DNA from 3 places in the Pseudonocardia xinjiangensis genome. Region 2 is predicted to be linked to each of the others. Evidence: riboswitches for the same ligand, from Rfam matches in the RefSeq annotation. Region 2 holds a riboswitch; each other region holds the start of a gene.
What was found. Region 2 has a riboswitch for S-adenosylmethionine ahead of ACQPZA_RS12350 (FAD-dependent oxidoreductase). Riboswitches for the same ligand answer to the same signal wherever they lie in the genome.

Region 1: another riboswitch for S-adenosylmethionine. It lies ahead of ACQPZA_RS20290 (aminotransferase class V-fold PLP-dependent enzyme); the one in region 2 lies ahead of ACQPZA_RS12350 (FAD-dependent oxidoreductase).
Region 3: another riboswitch for S-adenosylmethionine. It lies ahead of thrC (threonine synthase); the one in region 2 lies ahead of ACQPZA_RS12350 (FAD-dependent oxidoreductase).

The regions. Positions count from the first base shown of each region.
Region 1 covers NZ_CP192009.1:4,299,820-4,306,395, reverse strand. The annotation lists gene ACQPZA_RS20295 (methionyl-tRNA formyltransferase) at 1-302, opposite strand, end outside; gene ACQPZA_RS20290 (aminotransferase class V-fold PLP-dependent enzyme) at 396-1,754, opposite strand; SAM riboswitch class IV at 1,791-1,906, opposite strand; gene ACQPZA_RS20285 (pyridoxal phosphate-dependent decarboxylase family protein) at 2,006-3,502, opposite strand; gene ACQPZA_RS20280 (alpha/beta hydrolase family protein) at 3,502-4,875, opposite strand; gene ACQPZA_RS20275 (MFS transporter) at 5,028-6,248, shown strand; gene ACQPZA_RS20270 (hypothetical protein) at 6,475-6,576, shown strand, end outside.
Region 2 covers NZ_CP192009.1:2,593,563-2,600,138, forward strand. The annotation lists gene ACQPZA_RS12330 (TetR/AcrR family transcriptional regulator) at 1-408, shown strand, start outside; gene ACQPZA_RS12335 (MmoB/DmpM family protein) at 593-916, shown strand; gene ACQPZA_RS12340 (NAD-dependent epimerase/dehydratase family protein) at 1,104-2,096, shown strand; gene ACQPZA_RS12345 (PPOX class F420-dependent oxidoreductase) at 2,026-2,457, opposite strand; SAM riboswitch class I at 2,689-2,782, shown strand; gene ACQPZA_RS12350 (FAD-dependent oxidoreductase) at 3,097-4,386, shown strand; gene ACQPZA_RS12355 (flavin reductase family protein) at 4,383-4,916, shown strand; gene ACQPZA_RS12360 (DoxX family protein) at 5,026-5,385, shown strand; gene ACQPZA_RS12365 (M20 family metallo-hydrolase) at 5,395-6,576, opposite strand, start outside.
Region 3 covers NZ_CP192009.1:5,969,584-5,976,159, forward strand. The annotation lists gene ACQPZA_RS28080 (diguanylate cyclase) at 1-659, shown strand, start outside; gene ACQPZA_RS28085 (alpha/beta fold hydrolase) at 700-1,452, opposite strand; gene rpsT (30S ribosomal protein S20) at 1,613-1,873, shown strand; gene holA (DNA polymerase III subunit delta) at 1,967-2,935, opposite strand; SAM riboswitch class I at 3,076-3,190, shown strand; gene thrC (threonine synthase) at 3,200-4,483, shown strand; gene ACQPZA_RS28105 (dipeptide ABC transporter ATP-binding protein) at 4,506-6,188, opposite strand; gene ACQPZA_RS28110 (ABC transporter substrate-binding protein) at 6,185-6,576, opposite strand, start outside.

The sequences.
Region 1 (6,576 bases), 1.7 Mb from region 2:
CCGAGCCGGGGGAGGGAGAACACGGCGGGCGAGAGCCACGTGCGCCAGTTGGCCACCACCATCGCGTCGGCGTGCGCGGCCCGCACCCGCTCGACGACCTCCTCGTCGTCGGCGCGGTTGCGCACCAGTACCGGGATGGCGTGCTTGGCGGCCAGCTCGGCCACGGAGTCGTTGAAGATCGTCTCGTACGGGTTGTCGCTCTCCGGGTGCGTGACGACCAGCGGGACGTCGTGCCCGGCCGCAAGCACCGCGTCCAACGTCCGGTGGCCCCACGTCATGTAGCCGAACACGACGACGCGCATCCAGCGCTCCCTCCCCGCGACAGGTGATCGGGAGGAGGATAACGGAAGGTTAGGTATGCCTGTCCAATGTTGCCGGTGGGCGACGGCCCGGCCTCACTCGGAGCTGCAGGCGGAGGCGCCCGTGCCGAGCACCAGGGTGCCGATGACGCCGAGCGGGTCGTGCTCGCGCGGGTCCGGGGTGGGCACCCACCGGCCGTCGACCACGCCGTAGGTCCAGCGGGCGCCCCGCGTCGTGAGCTGCGCCACCGCCGCCACCAGCCGGTCCACGTGCTCCTCCGTGGTGCTGATCCCGATGCTCGCGCGCAGCGCCTCACCGCTCTCCCCGCAGAGCTTGAGCAGCAGGGGGTGGGCGCAGAAGCGCCCGTCGCGGACGCCGATCCCGTGCTCGGCGGACAGGTAGGCGGCCACCAGCCCGGCGGGCCGGTCCGGGAGGGTGAAGCTGTGGACGGCGACCCGGTCGGTGCTGTCGGGCCAGATCCGCAGCGTCCGCAGGCCGGGCACCGTGGCCAGCCCTGCCTCGAGGCGGTCCGACAGGGCCTTCTCGTGCGCGTGGGCGGCCCCGTCGAGCAGCGGTGCGAGCTCGCGGCAGGCCTGCGCGAGCGCCGCCGCCCCGACCACGTTGGGAGTGCCGCCCTCGTGGCGGTGGGGCGCGGCCGCCCAGACCGTGCGGTCGATCCGTACCTCCCGCACCGCGCCGCCTCCCGCGAGGTACGGGGTGCCCTCGTCGAGCCAGTCGCGCCTGCCGACGATCGCGCCCGCGCCGTAGGGCGCGTAGAGCTTGTGGCCCGACAGCGCCACGTAGTCGATGCCGGTGGCCGCGAGGTCGACGCGCCGGTGCGGTGCGAGCTGGGCCGCGTCCACCACGACCCGGGCGCCCGCCCGGTGCGCGATGTCGACGAGCCGCTCCAGCGGCAGCGTCTCACCGGTCACGTTGGAGGCTCCGGTGACGGCCAGCAGCGCCACCGGTGCCGACGCCAGTGCGGCCTCGAGGTCGGCGAGGGTCTGCTCCACCGTCTCGGCGACCCGCAGCACGCGGTGGGCACCCGCCTGCCACGGCAGCTGGTTCGCGTGGTGCTCCACGTCCAGGCAGAGGACCGGGCCCGGGACGCAGCCGGCGAGCAGGTTCAGCGCGTCGGTGGTGTTGCGTGTGAACACCACCACGTCGTCGCTGCGCGCCCCGACGAACTCGCCGACGGTGACGCGCGCCGACTCCAGCAGCGCGGTGCTCACCTGGGACGCGTAACCGGCGCCGCGGTGCACCGACGCGTAGTACGGCAACAGCTCGGCGACGTGGGCGGCCACGGACTGCAGTGCCGGCGCGCTGGCGGCGAGGTCGAGGTTCGCGTAGGCGATGCTCCCCCCGGTGACCAGCGGCACCTCGAGGTCGGCGCCCACCACGCCGGGCAGGTCGGCGGCGCGGGCGGCAGCGGAACGGGCGAGTACGAGCGTCACAGCGGTCTCCTGGGAAGGGGACCCGCACCGGATGCGGATCCGCGCTTGCCACCGGGCACCCCGCCCGACGGCCTGGTCGTCACCCGGAGCACCCCGCCGCGGAGGAGGGTTGCCGGCCAGCGAGCCGGGGCTTGACGCTGGCGCTCATGACCTGGTGTGGACGTTACGACGGCCGCCGAGCGATCGTCAAGTTGCCCCTCCCGGCAGCCCGCCGCCGCCGTCGGCGCCACCGATCGAGGGCGGCAACGCGGTCACCCAGAGGTCGCCGGATCGACACGGTCGTCCGAGCTCTTCGCGAGACAACCTGCAGCTTCCGTCCGGAGCCGCTTCCACAAGGCTCTGACGTGCGAGGACTCCGTGGTGACCGATCCGATCGCCACCCGGATGGCGTAGCGTCCGTCGACGACGATGTGGGTGAGAAAGGCGGTGCCCGAGGCGTTGACGCGCTCGAGCACCGTGCGGGTCGCGTTGTCGTCGGCCTCCGGTCCGGCGCCGGTGACGACCCGCAGGCACACCAGGGAGAGCGATGGTTCCGCGGCGAGGGTGAAACCGGGGTCGGCGCGCACCAGACCGGCCAGCTCGTCGGCGAGCGCCACATGGGAGCGGATGTGCTCACGCAGCCCCGAGAGCCCGTGGCCGTGCACGACGGCCCACAGCTTAAGCGCACGGAACCGGCGCCCGAGCGGCACCTGCCAGTCCCGGTAGTCCACGACCGCGCCGGACTGGGTCGCCGCGTTGCGCAGGTACTCCGGGGTGATCGAGAGTGCGGCCGGGAGAACAGCGGCGTCACGCACCCACAGCAGCGAGGCGTCGAACGCCGTGAGCAGCCACTTGTGGGCGTCGGTGCAGAACGAGTCGACGAGCTCGACGCCGTCGAGCAGGTGGCGGTGCTCGGGACACAGCGCCGCCACGCCCGCCCATGCGCCGTCGACGTGCACCCAGGCCCCGTGCTCGGCGGCGGCACGCGCGATCTCCCGCACGGGGTCGACCGCGCCCGTGCCCGTGGTGCCGACCGTGGCGCAGACCAGCACCGGTCGGAGCCCGGCGTCGGCGTCGGCGCGCAACGCGTCGGCCAGCGCGGTGGGCGACATCGCGAGCGAGCGGGGGGAGGGCTCGACGATCCGCAGCGCCCGCGCCCCGAGCCCGGCCACACGCACGGCCTTGGCGAGCGAGGAGTGCGTCTCAGCGGTGACGTACACCCGCTCGGTGCCGTCGACGCCCCGCTCCTGCCACTCGGGGGAGCTGCGGTTCAGGGCGGCCAGCAGCGCCACCAGCGCGGCGGAGGACGCCGAGTCCTGGATCGAGCCGCCTCCGCCTCCCGTGAAGGCGAACGCCGGGCCCAACCCGAGCGCAGCGGCCAGCCCGTCCAGCAGTACCTGCTCGACCTCGGTGGCCGCCGGCGACGTCGTCCACAGCATCCCCTGTGCGCCGAGGCCACCCGAGAGCATGTCGCCGAGCAGCGAGTGCAGCGACGCGTTGGCCGGGAAGTAGCCGAAGAAGCCGGGATGCTGCCAGTGCGTGCTCGCCGGCACCACCACCCGGTCGACCTCGTCCAGAAGGGCCGTCAGCGGCCGCGGCTCCTCCGGCAGCCCGGGCGACAGCAGCGTTGCCGACAGCTGCTCGCGCACCCACCCGGGCTCGACGTCGGGTCGCACGGGCAGGTCTGCGAGGCCTGCCCGGTACTGCGCGATCCAGTCGACGACCGCGTAGCCGAGCCTGCGGAACTCCTCGGGATCGAGGTCGGACATCAGAAGCGCTCCCGCATCCATCCGGAGACGAGGTCGAGCACCTCCGGTGAGACCGTCGTCTCGATCGTCGAGTACTCGGTGATCGCGCCGGTGGCGGCGGGCTGCATGAGGTGGTTCAGCGCCGGGAACGTGCGGATCGTCGTGTCGGGGTCGCCGGCGAGCAGCGTCCGCAGTGCCGGCTCGCTCTGTGTGGGCGGCACCTGGAGGTCCTTGCCGCCGTAGAACGCGAGCACCGGAACCCGCAGCGCCCGCAGCGCGGGGGCCGGGTCGTAGGTGAGGACGGCGCGGTACGCCGGGGTGGCCGGCAGCTGCGCCTCGGTCTCCTCCGCCGTCGGGCGCTGGTCCTCCGGCAGAGCGGCGGTCTGCGCGGTGACCCGGTCCCGGGCGAGCTGCCGGGCCCCGTCGTAGTTCCCGGCCCGCAGCATCCCGCTGAGCTTGCGCACGTAGTCGATCTGGGCCTGGACCTGCTCCGGCGGAGCGCCCGCCTGCTGGAAGAGCAGGCGGTTCTGCAGGACGAGCACCTCCTCGCCCGAGACGGCGGGGGCCGCCATCAGCATGACGAACGCCACACCGGCGCCCGGCTGCTGTGCCACCAGCGGGGCGAGGTAGCCGCCCTCGCTGTGCCCGAACAGCCCGATCCGCGTGGGATCGATCTCGGGGCGGCTGCGCAGGAACGCGAGCCCGGCGAGCGCGTCGCCGGTCAGGTCGTCGTAGCTCGCCTGCTGCAGATCGCCGGTCGAGCCCCCCACGCCGCGGTCGTCCACCCGCAGCACGGCGTACCCGGCGCGCGTGAGCGTGTCGGCGAGCAGCAGGAACGGCTTGTGTCCCGCGATGGTCTCGTCGCGGTCCTGCGCGCCGCTCCCGGTGATCATCAGGACGGCGGTGAAGGGTCCGCGGGTCGACGGGAGGGTGAGCGTCCCGGCCATGGTCAGGTTGCCGCTCGGGTACGTCACCTCCTCGCTGCGGTAGGGGAACGGCGGCTTCGGCTCCTGCGGCCGCCCCGGCGTGGGCAGCGCGCCGCGGGACAGCGTGAACGGGACGGTCTGGCCGCCCTGGCTGTAGCTGCCGGTGATCGTCCCCGCGTCGCTCAGGGTGCCGTCGAACGTGGCCCCGCCCGGGACGTCGGGCAGCCGGAACGTGACCGCCTGGCCGTCGAGCCGCACGTCGTGCAGCGCCAGCGCGCGCAGGCCCTGGGCGGGGAGGTCGAAGGTGCCACCGTCGCCTGCCAGGCTCACCCCGAAGTCCAGCGGCGTCCCCGGGGTCTGGATGCTGCCGTGCCAGTCGCCGCTGATGTCCGGCGGTGCCTCCGCCGCAGGCGCGGAACATGCGGCGAGGAACAGCACCGCGATGAGCCCGAAGATCGTCCGTCGCATCCGCACACCGTAGTGACGGCCCGGACCACCGGATTCATCGGCGCGGGAGGCGCCGACGGGACGGCCGGGAGCGACCCGGCGAAACACCTGGAGTGACCGTTCTCACCGCGATTCGTGCAGCGCGAGCGCGCGTGACGGACCATGGTCTGTCGGTGAGCACGGAGACGCGCCCCGGCGTGGGGGAGCGGAGCCGGCTGCGGTTGCTGCAGCTGGCCGCCTTGACCAGCACCGTCGACCGTTTCGCCATCGCCCCCCTCCTCGTGGTGATCGGTCTCGACCTGAAAGCGCCGCTGTCGGCCGTCGCCGCGGTCGCGAGTGCGTACTTCCTGGCCTACGGCCTCATGCAGCCCGTGTGGGGGATGATCAGCGACCGCGTCGGGCGGGTGCGGGTGATGCGCCTGTCGCTGCTCGGTGCGGCACTCGCGGGCGTCGGCTCGATGCTCGCCCCCAACCTCCTGGTCCTCGGTCTGACGCGCACGCTCGCCGGTGGCTGCTTCGCCGCGCTCATCCCGGCCACCCTCGTGTACGTCGGTGACATGTGGCCGGCCGCCGTGCGCCAGCGCCCCCTGTCGGACGTCCTGGCCGCGTCCTCGCTGGGCATCGCCGTCGCAACCGCGGGCGCGGGACTGCTCGCCGACCTGCTCCACTGGCGGGCGGTGCCGGCCGTGACGGGCGTGGCCGCCGCCCTGCTCTGGGTCGCGCTGGCCCGGCTCCCGGAGCCCGACCGCGAACCCTCCACCGGCAACCCGCTGCGCTCGGTGGCCAGGGTGCTGCGCAACCGGTGGGCGCTGGTGGTCTTCGCACTGGTGTTCGTCGAGGGCATCGTGGTTCTCGGCGTCCTCACCTACCTGGCGCCCGCCGTGCAGGCCCTCGGGTCCTCGGCCGCGCTGGCCGGCCTGGTGGCGGCGTCGTTCGGGGTCGGGGCGCTCGCGTGGTCGCGCCTGGTGCGCTCGCTCGTCGGACGCTCGTCGGCGGGCGGGCTCGCCACCATCGGTGGCGCCCTGCTGGTGGCCGGCTGGGCCGTCCCCGCCGTCGCGGTCAACATCGCGACGGTGACGGTCGCCGGGCTGCTGCTGGGTGGGTCGTGGGCGTTCCTGCACACCACGCTGCAGAGCTGGGCCACCGAGGTGGTGCCCACGGAACGGGCCACGGCCGTGGCCCTCTTCGCCGCACTCCTGTTCCTCGGGAGCTCGGCCGGCACCGCCGCCGTCGGTCCGCTGGCCGACTCGGGGGCGTTCGGGACGGCGTTCCGGCTGGCACTGGTGGTGGCGGTGCCGCTCGCGCTGGCGGCCGCGCTCGCCCGCACCCGCTACGGCACCCGGACCGGGTCCGGCGACCCGGCCACCCCACCCCCACCCCCCGCCGCCGAGTAACCCACCCCGCCCCCACCCCCGCGAGTCGCCCGTTTCGCGCCCGCGAGTCGCCCGCCCTGACCCCGCGAGTCGCCCGATCTGCGCGCGCGAGTCGCCCGTTTCGGGTGCGCGAGTCGCCCGGGCCAGGGGTGGGAGCCTCACCGACCGGTCCTTACCGGCTGCGAACGGGTGGCGTCACAGCGCGGTCCGGGCGGGGTGGGTCCGGCATCCTGTCCCCGTGACGCGCATGCTCCCGGACACGCGGATCCGGCGAGCCGGGCTGACGTTCGACCTGGCCGCGGTGGGGGCGGGTGCGGCGCTCGTCGTGGCCGCCGCGCTCGTGGGCTGG
Region 2 (6,576 bases):
CTCGAGGCCGTCGATGCCGGTGCGGCGGTGCAGCCGCAGCCCACCGGCGACATCCGCGCCGATGCCCGCGCCGCCATGGAGGCGATGCGCCTGGACCTGCGGGCCCCGCTGGCCACCACGCTCCTCGCGCTCGCCGGTGATCTCCTGCAGGACTCCGCGGGCACCGCCGGTCCGGTGGACCTGTTCCAGGCCGGCCGGGAGGCCTTCGAGAAGATGATCGAGGGCGCCGCCGAGCGCGGTGAACTGCCCGCCGACATCGACGCCGGGCTCCTCCAGGACATCTACGCCGGCACGCTTCTCTACCGCGTGCTGTGCCGCCGGTCGACCGAGCACGTCGTCGACCGGCTGCTCGGTCTCCTCCTCGACGGCGAGCTTCCCCGGCGCGTCCCGGAGACCGGATCCGTCTGAACTCGCGCCGGGTCATTTCCTGGCGGGTGGACGACGTTGCACGTGCCGATTCTTCCGCCTATCGTCACGGTTCCGGGCCGAAAATGGGCTCGGCACCCCAGCCCCCGGTGAATTGCCAGATCAGTGATCTCTGGAAGTGGGGGCGATTCCTGTGCCGGTACCTGCCACACGTCCAGGGCTCGTCATGGCGCCCGATCTGGTCGACCTCGTCCTGCGCGCCGCCGGCGGCCTGGTCGACCATGTGCTCTGCGCGATCCGCGACGACAACGCCGACGTCGAGCTGCAGGTCGTCGACCATGGCGATCATGTGCAGATCTCGGCGCCCGGGATGCTGCGGGTGAACGCAGCCACCCTCACATGGCACGCCGGGCGTCCCTTCGGGACCGCGGAACTGCGGTCGATGATCGTGTTCTGCCGGGGCACGCTCGACCTCGGCGATGACCGTATGACGGTGATTTCGGAGAGTCGCCGAACGATGTCGCGCGAACGGTTTTCGCTCCGTTCCTGAGATTGTGGTGTCCTGATGCCGGAGTGCGGTTGCGGAAAGTGAATTTCCCGTCCGCTGCTCGGGTGGCCGAAGCCTGAACGGCTGATTGTCGAGCGCGTCTGCGCCGACACGCCGGCATCCCCGACACGGCACCGGCGTCCGGTGGCTTCTGCCGACCACGCCGCGGCCGGGGGCTTCTGGAGGCCGGATGATGAAGATCGTGGTGACCGGTGGGGCGGGCTTCGTCGGAGCGAACCTCTGCCGCCTGCTGACCAGGCAGGCCGACGTGGAGGTCGTCGTGGTCGACGATCTCAGCTCCGGGCGGCTCGAGCACCTTCACGGGGTGCCCGTCGACGTCCGGGTGGCGTCGATCCTCCACAGGGACGCGTTGCGCCGGGCGTGCGACGGGGCGTCGTCGATCGTCCATCTCGCGGCCGCGGTGCCCGACGCGGACGGTGCCGTGAGGCACTGCCACGACGTCAACGTGACGGGCACGCTCGCGGTCCTCGACGTCGCCAGCGACGTCGACGCCCAGGTGGTTCTCGCGTCCTCCAGCTCGGTGTACGGGTACAACCCCACCCGGCCCAGGTCGGAGGACCTGCTCTGCCTCCCCGCCACTCCGTTCGCGGCCGGGAAGCTGGCGGCGGAGTCGTACGCGTTCGCCTACCGGTCCTGGTACGGGTTGCGGTGCACGGCGTTCCGCTTCTCCACGACCTACGGCCCATGGCAGTACCCGGATCGAGCGCGGCCTGCCGTCGTACCGGCGCTCGTCGCCGCCGCGCTGCGGGGGGACCCGCTGGTCGTCCACGGCGACGGCGAGCAGAGGCGGGAGCTCACCTTCGTCGAGTCCGCCGTGGAGGTCCTCGCGCGCAGTGCGCTGCAGCGCTCCTCGGACGGAGCGGTGAACCTGGCGGTGGGCGCCCCCACCACGATCAACGAGCTCATCACGGTGCTGTCCGATCTGCTCGGCCGGCGCCTCGCCGTCGAGCACCGCGCGGCCCGCGCCGGGGAGGTCCGCCACTGCGAGTCGTCGGCAGCCCGGGTGCAGCGGTTGTTCCCCGGCGTCCGGAGGCTGCCGATCGAGGAGGGACTCGTGCGCACGATCGTCTGGATGGAGAGCCAGGCGGGGGTCAGCGGAGCTTCGCGCCGTACACCTTCTCGACCGTCATCGCCATCAGCACCCTGCGGTCGGAGACCATGACCGACCGGTACTCGTCCCAGTTCGGGTGCTCGCCCGCGGCGTTGCGGTAGTAGTCCACCAGCGCCTGGACCTCGGCGCCGTCCGGGTCGGTGCCCGGACCGGTGAGGGTGACCGTGCCCTCGGCGGTGGCCCACGCCCAGCCGTCCGGGCTGGTGACCTCCAGCGCCGCCCGTGGGTCCCGGCGCAGGTTCGCGGTCTTGGCGCGCCCGTCGGTCATCGACACGTAGAGCACGCCGGCGTCCCGGTCGTAGAACGGTGTGACGGGGGAGAGCTGGGGGCGGCCGTCCGACTTGATCGTCGCGAGGACCCCGAGGCGGGCATCGGCGAGCAGCGTGTGCGGGTCGAATTGTCCGGTGGTCATGCTCGGCAAACCCGCCACCGGACGCGGGCTATTCCTGAACACGGGCAGCGTTGCACGTGATCAGCTGATCGCGGCGAGGTGGGCAGGGAGCGCGGCCACGTCGGCATCGTGACCGGCGTCCCGATCGGACGCAAGACAAGAGGACGTCGATCAACAACGGGGCCGCCTGCGGGGATTTCCGGCGCGTCACATCCTTGACACATCCATCGGGTGGTCGCCTACATTCATGGTCGTCCATCCAGAGCGGCCGAGAGACCTGGCTCGTCGAAGCCGCAGCAACCCGGTGCCTCGCGGTGCCGGGTGCTAACGCCAGGATCGATGGGAGACATCGTGCGTCGATCGCACGCACGGACCGCGGCCCTTCGCCTGTCGAAGTGGTTGCCGTCCATCTGGTCCAAGCGTCGGCACGTGGATCTGTGCCGCACGCAGGCCGCTCTGTGTCGCTGATCCGTCCCGGCCTCTCGGCCACCCCGTTCCCCGTGCGCTGACGCGCGTGGGTGGGCTCTGACGCACGCCTCCGTCGGGCCGCTACCTCCGGCGGTGCCCGCCGCCGGACGAGCCCTGTTTCGTCCACAGTGGACCTCTCCATGGACCCCCGTTGCGGGGATCCCTGCTGTCCAGTGTCGTGAGAGGACAGTCATGCCAGCGATCCCGTACGTCCCCGCGCCCCGCCGCACCCCGAGGTCCGCACGCACCGGAGTCGTCGACGTCGTGGTCGTCGGTGGCGGGGTGGTGGGTGCGGCGGCGGCCTGGCAGCTCGCCGGTCGCGGTCACGAGGTGCTGCTGCTCGAGCAGGCCGGGACCGGACGGGCGCGAGGCGTCACGTACGGATCGGCGGAGATCTACCGGCAGACCTACGCGGCGGAGCCGCACGTACGGCTCGCTGCGGCGGCCCTGCCACTGTGGCGCGAGGTGGAGGCACAGACCGGCGCAGCCCTGCTGCAGATCACCGGGGGCGTCGACCACGGCGACCCGTGGCGGACCAGGACGATCGCCGAGTCGCTCGCCGCGCGGGGTGTCGCCCACGAGTGGCTCGATGCCGGCGAGGCGTCGCGCCGGTGGCCGGGGATGGTGTTCAGCGGACCCGTACTGCACCAGCCGGACCGGGCCGGTCGCGTCCATGCCGGGCACGCCGTCGCCGCTCTGACCGCCGCCGCCGTCGCGCACGGGGCGGTGATCCAGCGTTCCACGCCCGCGACCGCGATCGCGGTGCGCGGGGACGATCTCGTCGAGGTCGGCACCCCGCGAGGCCCCGTCCGCGCCCGCCGCGCCGTGGTGGCGGTCGGGGCTGGCACCGCGGACCTGCTCGCCGGGCTCGTCACGCTGCCGCCGCTGCGCGTGACGCAGGAGCAGGTGGCGAACTTCCCGCTGCTGGGCGGCGCGGGCTCGGTCTCCGCCCGCCCGGCCCCGTGGCCGACGTTCATCCACCACACGGGGCCGGAGGACGGCTGGCCCAGCAGCGTCCGCGGCACGTCGACGGGCGAGGGATCGGTGAAGCTGGGGTTCCACGACGTGGGTCCGGAGCAGGGGCAGCCGCGCAGGCTGCAGGAGTACGTGGCCGCCTTCCTGCCGGGGCTCGACCATCGGCTACCCCAGCCGATCGGCTGTATCCGCACCTCGACGCCGGACGGGAGCTTCCTGCTGGACGCGGCCGGACCCCTCGTCGTCGGCGCGGGGTTCTCGAACCACGGGTTCACGTTCGCTCCGGCGCTGGGCCGGGTGCTCGCCGACCTCGCCACCGGGGTGCCCGACCGCGAACCGATGGCGGCTCTGCGATGGGAGGTACACGCAGGTCCTCGATCGCTGGAGCCTCGCCGCGGAGGCGGTGCCGACCTCCGAGATCAACCCTCCGGGCCTGCCGCGCAGCCCGGCCGGCTGACCCGACCCGGCACATCCGCACGTCCCGATCCGAACAGGGAGAGCGCATGAGCATCACCAGCAGGGCCGAGACGACGGAACCGGTGGTCGACGGGGCCGTCATGCGGGAGGTGCTCGGGCACTTCGCCTCCGGCGTGGTGGTCGTGACCGCCGCCGGGCCGTCGGGCCCGATCGGGTTCACCTGCCAGTCGTTCACGTCACTGTCGCTGGATCCGCCGCTGGTGAGCTTCGCACCGTCGCGCACGTCGTCGACGTGGCCCCGGATCCGGGACGCGGACACGTTCTGCGTGAACATCCTGGCGGCGGACCAGGAGCACCACAGCGCCGGGTTCGCCCGGTCCGGTGTGGACAAGTTCGACGGCGTGCGGTGGCGGGCCGGACGGTGCGGCGCGCCGATCCTGGAGGGGGTCTGCGCGTGGGTGCGCTGCGCGTTGCACGCCGAGCACGACGGCGGGGACCACACCATCGTCGTGGGCCGCGTGCTCGAGCTCGCCGCCGACCACGCCCGGGGTCCGCTGCTGTTCCATCGCGGCGACTACGGGCTCGTTCTGCCCCGGCCCCGTGAGGAGACGCGCCCGTAGATCACGGTCTGATGACGTATCATCAAAATTGCTTCAACATTCATGCTCTCCCGTCTAGGTTCTCGGGTGCCGAGCCCGGCGTCGCCGGGCTGTTCACTCGGGAGTCTTGATGAACGTCGTCGCCTGGATCCTGCAGATCGTGCTCGCCGTCGCCTTCCTGGGCTCGGGCGTGATGAAGGTCGTGCGGCCGAAGCCGGCACTGGTGTCGGCCGGCATGGGCTACGCCGAGGACTTCTCCGACGGCGCGATCAAGGCCATCGGGGCGCTCGAGATCGTCGGGGCGGTCGGCCTGATCCTGCCCTGGGTCCTGGACGTCGCGCCGGTCCTCACGCCGATCGCGGCGGTCGGGCTCGCGCTCGTGATGGCGGGCGCCGTGGTCGTCCACATCCGCCGCAAGGAGCAGTTCGTCCCGGCGCTGGTGCTGGGCGTGCTGTCCCTCGTGCTCGCCGTCCTGCGCTTCGCCTCCTGATCCCGGCGCTCACGTTGGGGCGAGCGCACCGTCGAGCATGCGGGCGAGGGTCTCGGTGAGGATGTCCACACCGGTGCAGAGGTCCTCGTCGCGGGTGAACTCCGCCTCGGCGTGGGAGATGCCCTCGACGCTCGGGATGAACAGCATGACGGTGGGGACGACGTCCTTCATGTTGGTGGAGTCGTGGCCCGCGCGGGTGCGCACGATCATCGACGAGACGCCGAGGTCCTCGGTGACCGTGCGCGCAAGTTCGACCCCCGCCGGCTGGTAGAGGTGGCCCTTCCAGGTGTGGGCGACCCGGCGCTCGATCTCGACGTCGGCCTTCACCTCGATCTCGGCGAACTGGCGCCGCAGCAGGGCGTCCGCCTCCGCGAGCAGGTCGTCCGACGGCGAGCGCAGGTCGAGGTGCATGTGCACCTCGCGGGCGACGACCACGGGGGAGTTGGGCACCACGGTCAGCTGCCCGCACGAGGTGTGCAGGTCCTCGCCGAACCGGTCGGCGAGCTCCCGGACCGCGACCACGGCGAGCGCCGCGCCGTACAGCGCGTCCCGGCGGTCGGCCATGGCGGTGGCGCCGGTGTGGGCCTGCGACCCGATCACCGCGATCTCGTACTTGTTCGCGGCCCACGTCGCGTCGACGAGCCCGAGCGTGGTGCCCGTCTTGTCGAGCTCGCGGCCCTGCTCGATGTGGATCTCCGCGTAGGAGCACACCTGCCGGTCGGTGCCGAAGACGTCCGCCTCGCCCAGGCCGTCGATCGCCCGGAGCGCGTCGCGGACCGTCACGCCCGCGGCGTCGGGGGTGTCGAGTGCGGTCGCCAGTGGCATGGCCCCGGTGAACACCGCGCTGCCCATCATCGAGGGCTTGAAGCGGCTGCCCTCCTCGTTGAACCAGTTCACGACGCCGATGTTGAACCGGGGCGTCTCGCCCGAGTCGCGGTAGTGGACCCGCAGGCGGTCGGCGGCATGTGCCGCGGCCAGCACACCGTAGGCACCGTCGAAGCGGCCGCCCCGCGGCTGGCTGTCGAGGTGCGAGCCCGCGAGCACGTAGGGCGCGCCGGGTACGAACTCGTGGAGGCCGAACATGTTGCCGACCCGGTCGTGCACGACGGTGAACCCGCGCTCGGTCAGCCACGCCGCGAGCCAGGCGCGGCTGCGGCCGTCCTCCGGGGTGGCGGCCTGGCGCTCGACGCC
Region 3 (6,576 bases), 3.4 Mb from region 2:
TCGCGAGCTACGCCGAGGCGCTGGAGGCCGAGCTGTGGGCCCTGCGCGAGGCGCGCCTCACCGCGCTGCGCAGCCACTCCGAGCACCACCGGTTGGCCCGCGAGCACGGCGCGGTGGCCGCCCAGGCCCTGCAGGACCCGCTCACCGGGCTGCCGAACCGGCGGGCGCTGGACATGCGGCTCGTCGAGGCCACCACCACGCCGGCACTCCAGCCGTGTGCCGTCGCCCTGATCGACCTCGACCGGTTCAAGGACGTCAACGACGCCCGCTCCCACGCCGCGGGCGACGCCGTGCTGCGCGAGGTCGCCATGTGCCTGCGCACCATCCTGCGTTCCCAGGACCTCGTGGCCCGCTACGGCGGCGACGAGTTCGTCGTGGTCATGCCGGCCACGCCGCTGCCCGAGGCGCGGGCGGCGCTGCAGCGGGCCACCGACGCCGTGGCCGCACTGCCCGCCGATGTCGCCGCCGGCGTCACCATGTCGGTCGGGGTGGTCCGCGCCCCGCTCGACGGCGAGCCCGAGGTGGCGCTCGCCGCCGCGGACGCCGCCATGTACCGGGCCAAGCACTCCGGTGGCAACACCGTGGTCACCGGCGCCGTTCACGCCGGCCGCGTCATGTCCACAGTGCCGTCGAGCGCGGCCACCGTTCCGCCCGAGTAGCTGCCGTCACCGGCGGCACGCCGATGTCACGGGGCCGGGGTCACTGGGAGTCCAGGAACCGGGCCAGCACCGCCGCGCCCCGATCGGGATCCTGGGTCATCCACCAGTGCCCGAGCCCGTCGAGCACCTCCTCACGAGCACCCGCCCGCACCGCGGCACGGTGGCGTTGCTCGACCGTGCCCACGAAATGATCCTCGGTGGCCACCACCGAGAGCCCCGGGCGGGCCGCCGCAGCCTCCAGCCCGGCCCCGAGCTCCGCCAGCACCGGCTGCGCCGCCGAGCGGTACAGCGCGAGGATGCACTCCCCCATCGTCGCGTCGAAAGCAGGCGCGATGCGCTCGGCGACCTCAACAGCCATGCCGCGCTCGGCCAGGTTCGCCACCACCTTCTCCACCGGGATGTCCAACCGCTCCTCGATCGCCGCCTCACCCACCCCGGGGGTCTGCCAGTCCTGCGCCAGGTCGTGCCACACGTAGTCCGGATCGAAGATCCCCACGACATCGGAGCACCAGCTGCGCAGCAGGTCGGGCCGGGTCATCGCGACGTTGAGCACGTGCCCACCGCCCCAGTCGTGACCCACCAGGTCGACCGGGCGCCCGATGGCCTCCAGCTCGGCCACCAGCCAGTCGCGGTACTCCTCGACCGTCGCGGTCCAGCCCGGCGGCACCGGGGCCCCGAACCCCGGCGGCGAGAGCCGCACCTGGTCGGCGTGGCCGAGCGCGGACAGCCGCTCGCTCAGCGGCTCCCACAACGCCTCGGTCTCCGGATTGCCGTGCACCAGAACCACCGTCATGCGATCACCCTAGGCCGACCGCGGGAGCTGCCCGGCCGGGCCGATTTCCGGCGGCCCCCGCCGGGCTGTAACATGGACCGCTGAGCGCCCGGCGTGAACGCAGGATCCCCCGCCGCCGGTGCGGACCGGAACAAGGCGAAGAAGAACTCGAGGCATTCGCGTGGCCAACATCAAGTCCCAGATCAAGCGGGTCAAGACCAACGAGAAGCGCCGCCAGCGCAACAAGTCGGTCAAGTCCGCCGTTCGCACCGCCGTGCGGCGTTTCCGCGAGGCTGCGGAGGCCGGCGACACCGAGAAGGCCACCGAGCTGCAGCGGGCCGCAGCCCGTGCGCTCGACAAGGCGGCCAGCAAGGGCGTCATCCACAAGAACCAGGCCGCCAACCGCAAGTCGTCGCTGTCCAAGCGCGTCGACGCGCTCTGACGAGGCGCCAGCTCCAGCTCACAACGGCGCTGCCCCCCGGGGGCGGCGCCGTTGTGCTGTGTCATCGCCACAGCGCCGACCCTCCGGTTGCGCTCAGCGTGACTCGCGCGCCGCGCAGATCCGCAGCACCGCGCGTTCCAGCGCGTACCCCGCGTCGGCCGCCGCCCCCTTGACGTCGGCGTTCACCTCGGCCGCCGCGTCGAACGCGACCGCGAGCGACTCGGGCTGCCACGCCCGTACCTGGGCCTGAGCTTTGCGCACCTTCCACGGCGGCATGCCCAGCGTGCCCGCGAGCCGATTGGGGTCGCCCCGGCCGGCCGCACCCACCCTGGCCAGGGTGCGCACCCCGTCGGCCAGCGCGTCGGCCACGAGAACGGGCGCCACCCCCAGCACGAGCGCCCAGCGCAACGCCTCCAGCGCCCCCGCCCGGTCGCCGGCCATCACCTTGTCGGCCACCGCGAAACCGGACGCCTCCGCGCGGCCCCGGTGGTAGCGGCGCACGGCCTGCTCGTCGACGGTGCCGCCGGTGTCGGCCACGAGCTGGCCCGCCGCGGCAGCGAGCTCCCGCAGGTCGGACCCGACCGCCTCGATCAGGACGCCCACCGCGGCGGGGGCGATCCGCCCACCGGCGCGTCGCACCTCGGAGCGCACGAAGTCGGACCGCTCCTCGGAGCGGGTGATCCGGTTGCACGTGGTGACGACGGCGCCACCCTTGCGCAGCGCGTCGGCCAGCGCCTTGTTGCGGGCGCCCCCCGCGTGGAGCACGACCAGGACGATGCCATCGGCCGGATCGGCCGACTGCTCGACGATCGCCGTGGCGAGCTCCTTGCCCACCTCGTGGGCGGCCTGCAGGACGATGACCCGGCCCTCGGCGAACAGCGACGGGCTCAGGTTGTCGGCCAGGTCGACCGGGGTGAGGTCGGCGGCCCGGTAACGCCGCAGCTCGGCGCCGGGCTCACCCGCCCGCACCTCCGCGACGACCTGCTCGACCGCCCGCTCCACCAGCAGCTCCTCCTCGCCGAGGATGAGGCGCAACGGCGCGGGCGGAGGGGGCGCGGACATGCCGTCCATGCTTGCGCACGCCACCGACATCGCGTGACCCGGCTCCCAGAATCCGGACAGGACTTGGGTCCGCAGTGGATCGTGACGTAACGTGTCTGACATCTGACGGCTGCTCGACCAGCCGCGGAACAACTTCACATGGCTCATCCAGAGGGGCAGAGGGAACGGCCCGGCGAAGCCCCGGCAACCGGCGATGCGCGTCCGCGCTCGATCACGGTGCCAATTCCGACCCGCATGGTGCGGGGAAGATGAGGAGATCTTTCGATGACCCTGACTGCCTCCACGCGTCCCGACGGCGGATCCACCGCCGCCTACGACCTCGGGCCCGCGCGCGCCCTGTCCTGTCGGGAGTGCGGCCACCAGATTCCGCTCGCGGCCGAGTTCGCCTGCCCCCAGTGCTTCGGCCCGCTCGAGGTCGCCTACGACTTCGGCACGGTGACCCGTGAGTCCATCGAGGCCGGCCCCAAGTCGATCTGGCGCTACCGGCAGCTGTTGCCCGTGCCGTCCACCGTGCAGGAGCACCCCAACACCGAGCCCGGTCTCACCCGCCTGATCAAGGCTGACCGGCTGGGCGCCGCGCTGGGGCTGCGCAACCTCTGGGTGAAGGACGACACCGGCAACCCGACCCACTCCTTCAAGGACCGCGTGGTCGCGGTGGCGCTCGCCGCCGCGCGCGAGCTCGGGTTCTCGGTGCTCGCCTGCCCGTCCACGGGCAACCTCGCCAACGCCGTGGCCGCCGCAGCGGCCCGCGCCGGGTGGGACTCGGTCGTGCTCATCCCGTCCTCGCTCGAGCAGGCGAAGGTGCTCACCACCGCCGTCTACGACGGCACCCTGCTCGCCGTCGACGGCAACTACGACGACGTCAACCGGCTGGCCACCGAGCTCGCCGCCGAGCACGAGGACTGGGCGTTCGTCAACGTCAACGTGCGGCCGTACTACGCCGAGGGCTCCAAGACCCTGGGCTACGAGGTGGCCGAGCAGCTCGGCTGGCGGCTGCCGGAGCAGATCGTGGTGCCCGTGGCGTCGGGGTCCCAGCTGACCAAGGTGGACAAGGGCTTCACCGAGCTCGGCAAGCTGGGCCTGGTGGAGCCCACGCCCTACCGCGTGTTCGGGGCGCAGGCCACCGGCTGCTCCCCCGTGGCCAAGGCGTTCGAGGACGGCCACGACGTGGTGCAGCCGGTGCGCCCGGACACGATCGCCCGCTCGCTCGCGATCGGCAACCCGGCCGACGGCCCCTACGTCCTCGACGCGGTGCGCCGCACCGGGGGTGCGGTGGCGCACGTCAGCGACGCCGAGGTGGTCGACGGCATCCGGCTGCTCGCCCGCACCGAGGGGGTCTTCGCCGAGACCGCGGGCGGGGTCACGGTGGCCACCGCGAAGAAGCTCGTGGAGTCGGGCAAGCTCGACCCGGACGCCGAGACCGTGCTGCTGATCACCGGCGACGGCCTCAAGACCCTCGACGCGGTCGCCGGCCAGATCGGCCCGTCGGCCACGGTGCCCTCCACCAGCAAGGCCGTGCGCGAGGCGCTGGCGGCGCGCGGGCTCTGAGCCGGGGCGGCCCCCGGCGCGGTCACGAGGCGCTGGGGGCGGCAACCTCGGGTTGCGCGTCCCGGATCGTGTGCCAGATCGCGCGCCTGCGCTGCTGTTCGGCCGGGTCGGCCACGGGCGCCGAGGCGAGGAGCCGTTGGGTGTAGCGGTGGCGCGGCGCCTGCAGCACCTGGGCGGTGCTCCCCTGCTCGACGATCCGCCCGCGGTGCATGACGCCGACCCGGGCCGCGAGCGCGCCGATCACGGCGAGGTCGTGCGAGATGAACAGGCAGGCGAACCTCAGCTGTGCCTGCAGGTCCCGGAACAGGTCGAGGATCCGGGCCTGCACGGAGACGTCCAGGGAGCTGGTCGGTTCGTCGGCGATCAGGAGGTCGGGGTTCAGGGCGATGGCTCTGGCGATGCCGACCCGTTGACGTTTGCCCCCGGAGAGCTCGTGCGGGAACCGGTCGCGTGTGGAGGTCGGGAGCTGCGCGGCGTCGAGCAGGTCGTCCACCCGGCGGCTCAGGTCGCTGCCGTGCAGGCGGGTGTGCAGGCGCAGCGGCTCGGCCACGCTGGCGCCGATGGTGGCCCGGGGGTTCAACGACGACGCGGGGTCCTGGAAGACCATGCCGATCCGGCCACGGGCGCGCCGCAGGGCCTTGCCGCGCAGCGCGGCGAGGTCGTCGCCGGAGAGCCGGATCGCGCCCCACTCTGGTCGCACCAGGCCGGTGATGGCCGCGGCGATCGTGCTCTTGCCCGAACCCGACTCACCGACGAGCCCGTACACCTCTCCGGCGGCGACGTGCAGACTCACCCCCTCCACGGCCGGGACGTCGAACCGCCCGCGGTAGGTCACCCGCAGGTCCTCCACGGTCAGGATGCCGGCGCCGTCGACACGGATGCCGGGCTGCTCCGGCGCGGGGACCGGCGGGGCGGCGGGCAGGGACACCACGGCGTCGAGCAGTTGGCGCGTGTACTCCTCACGGGGTGCGGCGAACAGCTGCGCGACGCTCGCCTCCTCCACCACCCGGCCCGCCCGCATCACGACGACCCGGTCGGCGAGGTCGGCGACCACCCCCATGTCGTGGGTGATGAGCAGGATCCCGATGCCGAGCCGGTCACGCAGGTCGCGCAGGAGGTCGAGGATCTCGGCCTGCACGGTCACGTCGAGCGCGGTGGTGGGCTCGTCGGCGATGAGCAGGGCGGGCTCGTTGGCGATCGCGATGGCGATCACCACCCGTTGCAGTTGACCGCCGGACAGCTCGTGGGGGTAGGAGCGGGCCTTGCGCTGCGGGTCGGGTAGCCCGACCAGCGCCAGGAGCTCGAGCATGCGCTGCCGGGCCGCCGCCCGCGTCAGCGAACGATGGGTCGTGATCGCCTCGAGCACCTGGGCACCGATGGTCAGCACCGGGTTGAGCGCGCTCATCGGCTCCTGGAAGACGAAGCCGACCTCGTTGCCACGCACAGCACGCAGCTCCTCCGCGTCGAGGGCGATCAGCTCCCGCCCGCGCAGCAGCGCCGAGCCGGACACCGTGGCGGTGCCCGGGAGCAGCCCCAGCAGCGACATCGCCGTGACCGTCTTCCCCGAGCCCGACTCGCCGACGACGGCCACCACCTCGCCGGTTCCCACCGAGTAGCTGACCTCCGTCACGGCGGCGGTCGACCGGCCGGCGGCGCCGAAGGACACCGAGATGTCCCGCACCTCCAGCAAGGCAGGCGCGGTCACGGCGTGATGCCCACCTTGAGGTAGTTGGGATAGGCGGGGAAGGCCGCCACGAAGAAGTCGCCGACCTTCGAGCCGCGCAGGAACGAGTTGCGCGTGTAGATCAGCGGCACGACGGGGCTGTCCTGCATGATCCGCCGGTCCACCGCGGCCCACTTGCGTCCGGCCTCGACCGGGTCCACCGTGGCCTGCGCGTCGGCGATCAACGCGTCCACCTCGGCGTTGGAGTACCGGGAGATGTTGTAGCCGCCGTTGCCGATCTCGCCGGACGCGAAGAGCGGCTGGATGTTGCCGTTCGGGCTCGGGAAGTCGGGCTGCCAGCTGAAGTAGGCCAGGTCGTAGTTCGCCTGTGCGCCCGTCACCTCCGCGGTGAAGGCGTCGGAGTCGAGCG